DNA from 4 places in the Vibrio breoganii genome. Region 1 is predicted to be linked to each of the others. Evidence: predicted binding sites of a transcription regulator. Region 1 holds the regulator's gene; each other region holds the start of a gene.
What was found. Region 1 encodes PurR, which represses purine synthesis genes. Its sites were predicted from a motif close to TNANGNAAACGTTTNCNTNA; they were not measured.
Positions count from the first base shown of each region.

Region 2: a site for PurR is predicted at 1,111-1,130, ahead of OCU35_RS08010 (inosine/guanosine kinase). Genes of this name have one in related genera too.
Region 3: a site for PurR is predicted at 1,319-1,338, ahead of OCU35_RS03280 (NCS2 family permease). Genes of this name have one in related genera too.
Region 4: a site for PurR is predicted at 1,077-1,096, ahead of glpX (class II fructose-bisphosphatase). Genes of this name have one in related genera too.

Region 1 covers NZ_AP024864.1:1,073,361-1,075,571, reverse strand. Annotated here, with positions in the region: gene torD (molecular chaperone TorD) at 37-684, shown strand; gene purR (HTH-type transcriptional repressor PurR) at 836-1,852, shown strand.
Region 2 covers NZ_AP024864.1:1,705,423-1,707,633, reverse strand. Annotated here, with positions in the region: gene topA (type I DNA topoisomerase) at 1-1,020, shown strand, start outside; gene OCU35_RS08010 (inosine/guanosine kinase) at 1,202-2,211, shown strand, end outside.
Region 3 covers NZ_AP024864.1:689,397-691,607, forward strand. Annotated here, with positions in the region: gene OCU35_RS03275 (aminoacyl-histidine dipeptidase) at 1-414, opposite strand, end outside; gene OCU35_RS03280 (NCS2 family permease) at 1,360-2,211, shown strand, end outside.
Region 4 covers NZ_AP024864.1:195,127-197,337, forward strand. Annotated here, with positions in the region: gene glpX (class II fructose-bisphosphatase) at 18-1,025, opposite strand; gene zapB (cell division protein ZapB) at 1,324-1,566, shown strand; gene OCU35_RS00965 (murein hydrolase activator EnvC family protein) at 1,625-2,211, opposite strand, start outside.

The sequences.
Region 1 (2,211 bases):
AGCCTTTTCATTTGTGTCAAAGAAACGGATTTATCTATGCAAGAACTAAAACAGTTCAACGAACAACGCGCTGAAATCTACTGGTGGTTTTCAAGCCTGTTCTCTAAAGAACTGACAGAAGAAGACTTGAAGGCCTATCAATCTGCTGAAGTACGTGGATTTCTAGGTGGGCTGGCCGAAAATGAAGAACTGGTTAAGTCTGTAGAACGCGTTGTTGACGCGCTCAACCGCCTTCAAGATAGAGAAGATGCTCAGCTGGAACTCGCTGCAGATTTTTGTGACTTATTCTTAACGTCAGATAAGTATGCTGCACTGCCTTACGCCTCTATCTATCTGGATGACAGTAAACTGCTCAATGGCAAGCCTGCTCAAGCTATGGCGCAGCTAATGCTGGATAAAGGCATTGAAGTGGATAAGAACTTCAACGAACCTGCCGATCATCTCGCCTTAGAATTGGACTTCCTTGGTAACCTAATTATTCGCTCCAATGAGCTAGAGCAAGAGTCTCACCTTGAGCAAGCACTAGCTGAACAAAAGGCGTTAATAGAAGAGCATATCCTTTCTTGGATACCGCAATTTTCTGAAAACTGCACTCAATATGATGAGTTTGGTTTTTATTCTTCCGTCGCCGAATTGCTCGTTAACTTCTGTGAATTAGATTGCCGCTATCTGGGCAATGAGTAATAGATTCACATTATGGCCATAAATGCATTGTCAGCACTTGCATTTATGGCTAGACTGCCCGGCGCAATCGTTTGCAGTATAGGCCAAGAGTGCTAACCTCTTCCTAACATTCCATTTTCAATAACCCTCGGTTTTCTTTACAAGGTATAGCATGGCAACCATTAAAGACGTCGCAAAGCTAGCTGGTGTGTCCACTACCACTGTTTCCCACGTGATTAACAAAACTCGTTTTGTTGCAGAAGCAACGCAAGAACGTGTAATGGACGCAGTAAAAGAGCTTAACTATGCACCAAGTGCTGTAGCTCGTAGTCTTAAATGTAACACCACTCGCACCATTGGCATGTTGGTAACTCAGTCGACGAACCCATTCTTTGCAGAAGTGGTCGACGGCGTAGAAAGCTACTGTTACCGCCAAGGCTATACCCTTATCCTATGTAACACTGGTGGGTTATATGAGAAGCAGCGTGACTACATCCGCATGCTTGCAGAGAAGCGTGTCGACGGTATTTTGGTTATGTGTTCAGACCTGACTGAAGAGCTGCGTGGCATGCTAGATTCTCACCCTGGTATTCCGAAAGTAGTTATGGACTGGGGCCCAGAATCATCTTCTGCAGATAAGATCATCGATAACTCAGAAGAAGGTGGCTATCTAGCAACTAAATACCTTGTCGAAAATGGTCATAAGCGAATTGCTTGTCTGACAGGTCAAGCTGAGAAACTGGCGTGCATCGAGCGTATTTCCGGTTATAAGCGTGCTCTAAAAGAAGCGAACATCGATTTTGACGAGAAACGTATTTTCGAAGGCAACTTCGAGTGTGATACAGCCGTTGAAACTGCCGACAAGCTGTTTGCTATTCCAGAAGAGCAGCGCCCTACTGCTGTGTTCTGTTTTAACGACATCATGGCACTAGGCTTGATCAGTCGCCTAAGACAGCATGGTCTATTGGTTCCTGAAGATATTTCGATCATTGGCTACGACAATATCGACCTTGCAGCCTACTTTGCACCTCCACTGACTACGGTTCACCAACCTAAGCGTCGTGTGGGCAAGACTGCATTTGAGATCCTTCTTGAGCGTATCAAGGATAAAGATCACGACCGCCGTGTCTTTGAAATGCACCCAGAGCTGATTGAACGCGCGAGTGTGCGTAATCTTAATGCTGGATAAGTTGTAGAATATTTAAGAACGGCAGCCCTAGGGCTGCCGTTTTTGTTTGCTAAGTTAAATCCTTACCAATAACAAAAGTCATCCTTGAACTTCCAAACCCGTCACCCTCGAGTGCTTCTATCGAGAGTCTACTACCTCCGGAACTCTTCAGGTTCCCGATAAAAGCATTCGGGAACGACGAGCGGGGTTTGAGGTTGTATTTTTACTCTGTAATTTGAGTCAGCTCAGTATTAAACTGCTCGCCCAAAGCCCACCCTACAGAACACACCAAAGCCCCAAAACACGTCACCCTCGAGAGCTTCTATCGAGGGTCTACTACATCGGTAGTTCTTCAGGTTCCCGATAAAAGGCTCGGGAAC
Region 2 (2,211 bases), 630 kb from region 1:
TTCCTTGACCTGATGAACTACGACTTTACTGCCCGTATGGAGCAGAAACTCGATCAGATTGCAGAGGGCGATGCGACTTGGACTCAGGTTCTAGATAGCTTCTTCACTGATTTCTCATCTGAGTTAGAGAAAGCTGAGCTGGATGCAGACGAAGGCGGTATGGAACAAAACCATATCGTAATGACAGATATTGAATGTCCGACGTGTTCTCGCCCTATGGGTATCAGAACTGCGTCAACGGGTGTTTTCTTAGGGTGTTCGGGCTATGCGTTGCCACCGAAGGAGCGTTGCAAAACGACCATTAACCTCGGTGATGAAGATGGAATCATCAACGTTCTTGAAGAAGACCCAGAAACGGCTGCGCTACGTGCTAAACGTCGCTGTCCTATCTGTGAAACAGCGATGGATGCTTATCTAATTGATGATAAGCGTAAGCTTCATGTGTGTGGTAACAATCCAAACTGTGAAGGCTACGAGATCGAAAACGGTGAGTTTAAGGTCAAGGGCTATGATGGTCCTGTTGTTGAGTGTGATAAATGTGGCTCTGATATGGTGTTGAAAAACGGCCGTTTTGGTAAGTACATGGATTGCACCAGCGAAACCTGTAAGAACACCCGTAAGATTTTGCGTAATGGCGAAGTTGCGCCACCAAAAGAAGATCCAGTGCACTTCCCTGAACTACCTTGTACTCAGTCGGATGCGTATTTTGTACTTCGTGATGGTGCTTCAGGTCTATTCATGGCAGCAAGTAACTTCCCTAAATCTCGTGAAACTCGAGCGCCGTTAGTGGAAGAACTGTCTCGCTTTAAGGATCGCTTATCGCCTAAATTCCAGTATTTGGCGGATGCACCTGTAGAGGATCCAGACGGTAGGCCAACAGTGGTTCGCTTTAGCCGTAAGAGCAAAGAGAACTATGTTCGTTCTGAAATCGATGGTAAGCCTTCTGGTTGGACTGGCTTATACATTGACGGTAAGTGGGAAATTACTGACAAGCGCAAAAAACCAAAAGCGAAGAGCTAGCGGTTTGTAGCCTGAATGACAAGAGCCAGTGCCGATGATTCGTGCGCTGGCTTTTTTGTTTAAAATTTAACCGAAAGAGTAATTTAATTCTGAGTTAAACGTTTGCGTTTTCATAGTGTGTTGAAGGTCACATTTCTAGCGTCTACAATTTGCAGATCTATTCCCCTAACATAGAACTCGAATGAAATTTCCAGGCCAACGCAAATCTAAGCACTACTTTCCAGTCAATACCTCTGATCCATTAGTTCCGAAAACACAATCTGATGACGGTGCTCATAGCACCTATGTTGTGGGAATTGATCAGACGTTAGTAGATATAGAAGCTACGGTGTCCGATGACTTCATTAGCAAGTTTAATCTTAGTAAGGGGCATTCGTTAGTCATTGACGACCAAACCGCAGAGTCTCTGTATAACGAACTTAAACAGCAGCAATTGATCACTAACGAATATGCGGGTGGCACCATTGGTAACACCTTGCACAACTATTCAGTATTAGCAGATGATAAGTCTATCTTGCTTGGCGTAATGAGTGCTGAAATTAAAATTGGTAGTTATGGCTTTCGCTATTTGTGTAACACTTCTAGCCGAATGGATCTTAACTACCTACAAGGTGTGAATGGCGCTATTGGCCGCTGCTTTACTCTTATCTCGGATGGGGGAGAGCGTACCTTTGCCATTAGCGAAGGCCAGATGAACCAACTTCGCGCTGAGAGTATTCCAGAGTCTATTTTCCCTGACGCAGCCGCTCTTGTGTTGACCTCATACCTAGTTCGTTGCAAAGAGGGTGACCCTATGCCTGAAGCAACGATGAAGGCAGTAGAGTACGCGAAAAAGCACGACGTACCTGTTGTATTAACCCTAGGCACAAAATTTGTTATTCAGGATGATCCGCAATTCTGGATTGATTTTATTTCAGAGAACGTTTCTGTTGTGGCAATGAACGAAGAAGAGGCGGAGGCGCTGACAGGCCTGAGCGACCCTTTGTTAGCTGCTGATAAAGTATTGGACTGGGCTGACTTAGTTCTGTGTACTGCGGGCCCTGTGGGACTATTTATGGCAGGCTACACTGAGGAGAGTGCTAAGCGCGAAACCTCACTGCCGCTTCTACCAGGAGAAATCGCTGAATTTAACCGCTATGAATTCAGTCGTCCTGCTTTAAAATCGGCGTGTACGACTCCATTTAAAGTCTA
Region 3 (2,211 bases), 380 kb from region 1:
ATGGGCAATATCGTTTGATGCAAGAACAGCTAGGCATGACGCCATACCAATACCATTATCAGCACCTAAGGTAGTACCCGTCGCCGTTACCCATTCGCCATCGATATAGGGAAGAATAGGGTCAGTAGTAAAGTCATGAATGGTATCTTCATTCTTCTGAGGAACCATGTCGATGTGCGCTTGTAGCACAACACCTTTCTTATTTTCCATACCAGGAGTTGCAGGCTTTTTGATGAAAAGGTTGCCTACCGCATCTTCTTTAACGTCTAGTCCTTGTTCTTTAGCCCAAGCAACAATGTGATCGGCTAATGCTTGTTCATGCTTAGATGGGTGCGGGATAGAACAGATCTTATCGAAGAATGGCCAGATTGGATTTTGAGTTTGTTGAGTGATCTCGCTGAGAAATTGGGACATGTAATACTCCTTCATGCATACAGATAGCAACTAAGTACTCAATTCGGCCTAGAGTAGGCCGATGAATGGTGGGCAGGATATCACTGTGAACTAGGGTTGGACAGGCAAACTCGTAACTATTGAGTAAGTTTTATTATCATTTGTGACGCGATAGTGAAGCAATTGAGGTTAAGTTATTTATTTTACGTGTGAAATTAAATTACCAAATCAGGTCGTAAAATAGCCCGTTTTGGATTTTCATGCCCCCACTTAAGAAAAATACTTGTAATTAAATTACAGGATCGGTAATATTAACCCTGTCGATACAGACTACCCTTCTGTGAGCCACCCCGCTCATCATTTTGTCTGTATCTATGCTGAATTAAAGTGCTAATTTGTTGATTTTAAACTAATTAGTCTTGGGATTTTAGATGGGTACATCAATAGCTTGTCAGCTAAAGATGTATTTCATATAGAGTTTCAACCCTATTTATAGGGTTTTTAAGCATGTGATTGAACTTCGGTTCACCCCTGATATATTGGAAATTTATTACTGATTTCATAAGCCGCCCAGTTTGGAGCGGCTTTTTTTTCGCCTGAATTTCTCATTCGAAGGCAGTCAATGGTGATGAAAGAGTGGGGGATGATGTCAGTTTGAGTGCTCTTCTGATGATTACTGGGTAAGAGGCTTATTTCTATGTGCTACATAAGTGCTTATCTGTCGTTTTTGAGTTGTAACTTTAAGACAAGATGAAATATTAACCTCATTTTACAGAGGGAATTAAGTCTTTCATATTTATAAATATCAATGACTTAATGTATACGCTTACATTGGTGACCTGCGCATTAAGTGATCCAAATGAATTTATAGCCAAAACAGTATGGTATTTCGTGATATTACTCACTATAATTCACGCCAATTTAGATACGCAAACGATTACTTTTAGAAACTTTTAGGAATTGATTATGCTCGAGAAGCTATTCAAACTACGTGAACACGGCACTACGGTTCGCACGGAAATCATTGCAGGTATGACTACCTTCCTGACAATGGCGTACATCATCTTTGTTAACCCATCGATGCTATCTGCAACTGGTATGGATCACGGTGCTGTATTTGTAGCAACCTGTTTAGCTGCGGCTATTGGTTGTTTCATCATGGGCCTCTACGCTAACTACCCAATTGCTCAAGCCCCAGGTATGGGTCTTAACGCCTTCTTTACCTATGGCGTTGTTCTTGGCATGGGTTATGAGTGGCAGGTTGCACTGGCAGCGGTATTTGTATCGGGCATCTTGTTCATCTTGCTTAGCTTGTTCCGTATTCGCGAGTGGATTATTAATTCAATTCCTATGTCTCTGCGTACCGGTATCTCAGCGGGTATTGGTTTATTCCTTGCATTTATTGGCCTTAAGAACGCAGGCATCGTAGTCGATAACCCAGCAACATTCGTTTCTCTTGGTGATATCACGAGTTTGAATGCGGTTCTGGCAGCAGTTGGCTTCTTTATTACTATCGCTCTTGTTCACCGCGGCGTTCGTGGTGCGGTTATGATCGCTATCCTTTGCGTTACCGTTTTCGGTCTAATTTTTGGCGATGTGCAATACAACGGCCTAATGTCAGCTCCACCGAGCCTTGCACCAACATTCATGCAATTGGATTTTGCTGGTGTATTTGAAGTTGGCATGATCTCAGTTATCTTCGCATTTTTGTTTGTTGACCTTTTTGATACAGCGGGCACGTTAGTGGGTGTTGCAACTAAAGCAAACCTAATCAAAGAAGATGGCAAGCTACCTCGCCTTAATAAAGCACTACTGGCT
Region 4 (2,211 bases), 880 kb from region 1:
TTTTATCAATGGAAGACTTAAAGGATGTGCCCTTTAATCTCTTCATCTTTGCGCTCAAGGTAATGAATCGACTTGATGCGACGGATAGTACGGCAACGGCCTCTGATCAGCAGAGTTTCAGTTGTCGCAATATCACCTTGGCGAGTAATACCTTCTAGAAGGTCGCCTTTAGTGATGCCAGTGGCCGAGAACACAACGTTGTCGCTACGCGCCATATCAGACATCTTAAGGATAACGTTCGCTTCTACGCCCATTTCAGCACAGCGTTTAAGCTCTTCTTCACCGTGAATACGGTTCTCTTCGCTATCGCCTTTAACTTCATGACGAGGAAGTAGGCGACCATGCATGTCACCATCTAGAGCACGAATTACCGCAGCAGAAACAACACCTTCTGGAGCACCACCGATGCAGTACATCATGTCTACTTCGCTATCAGGCATACAGGTTAGGATAGATGCCGCAACATCACCATCTGGCACAGCGAATACACGTACGCCCATAGCTTGCATATCAGCAATAACTTGGTCGTGACGAGGTTTAGCTAGAGTAATAACAGTCAATTCCTGTAGTGATTTACCCAGTGCTTTTGCTACCTTGTTTAGGTTCTCTTCTAGCGATACTGCTAGGTCGATTTGACCTTTGGCGCCAGGGCCAACAACCAATTTTTCCATGTACATATCAGGTGCTTTTAGGAAGCTACCTTTTTCGCCCGCCGCTAATACAGCCAATGCATTTGATTGGCCCATTGCGGTCATGCGCGTTCCCTCGATAGGGTCAACAGCGATATCTACTGCGTCACCACCAACACCAACGTTTTCACCGATGTATAGCATAGGTGCGTCATCGATCTCACCTTCACCAATAACGATCTCACCGCTAATTTCTGTTTTGTTCAGTAGGCTACGCATAACTTCAACGGCTGCATTATCTGCTGCGTTTTTGTCTCCGCGTCCAAGCCATTTGTAACCAGCTAGGGCTGCGCCTTCTGTTACACGAGAAAATGCCATCGCCAAATCGCGCTTCATATCGACTCCAATCAAGAGGGTTCAAAAAATCGCCGAGATTCTATCATACCTTCACGGTAACGTTTGCTTAATTTGCTCAACTTTAAGCCGCAACCCAGAGGTTTATTGATTTCGTCCCGCATTTACTCGCTGCAAAAGCGAAAGATTGCTTTGAGAGTGTCAAAATTTGATTAGGATCGCTCTTTTTTTGCTCACTTGAACCAGAATTAAATTATTAGGTGTGTTTATATACATGTGTGTGGGTAGAATGGTTGGGAAGCCAGTCTTTACATATGGATAACGAATTAGGTAGGCCAAGATGTCTTTAGAAGTATTAGAAAAACTAGAAGCCAAAGTGCAAACAGCAGTAGACACAATCACTCTGCTACAAATGGAAGTTGAAGAACTTAAAGAACAAAAGCAACAGCTTGCCAATGAAGCCGAGCAGTTACGCAACGAAAAAGTTGAAACTGAACAACGCGCTCATCAAGTTCAAGCTGAGCATGATGCGTGGCAAGAGCGCATTCGCAGCATGCTAGGCAAAATGGAAGAAGTAGAATAAACCCTACCAAGCCATTGCTAACAAAAAACGCCAGCTAACTAGCTGGCGTTTTTTGTTTCTAGCGAGTCAACCAAGAACGAGGGTTCTGAGTTTGACTGTTACGCCTCAACTCGAAATAGACGGAAGAGCGAGATTGTCCACCGGTATCACCGGCAAGAGCGATGGTTTCACCGGAGGTGACTTTATCGCCTTCTTTCTTGGTCAGTACTTGGTTGTATCCGTATAGGGTCATATCGCCCTTACCATGATCCAACAATAGCACTAAGCCATAACCACGTAAGTAGTCAGCAAATACGACGGTGCCAGGATAAACGGCTTTAACCGGTTGCTCATACTGAGCATTGATTACCATGCCCTTCCAATTGACTTGGCCACTTTGTTTGCTGCCATAGCTGTGTAATACCGAGCCCTTAACTGGCCAAGGAAGACGACCTTTCTGTTTGGCTAATCCATCCATTGGGACTGAGTTACGCTTAGCGGCTTTTGCTATCTCAGCTTTCAGCCTCGCTTCATTGCGTTTTAGTTCATTAAGGTAAGCGCTATCTCCAGCAATGCCACGCTTGATTTTAGCGACGGTTGATTTTCGGCTAGTTTGTGAAGAGCGTTGTTTATTTAACTGATCTGACTGCTGAGCAAGCAGCGTCT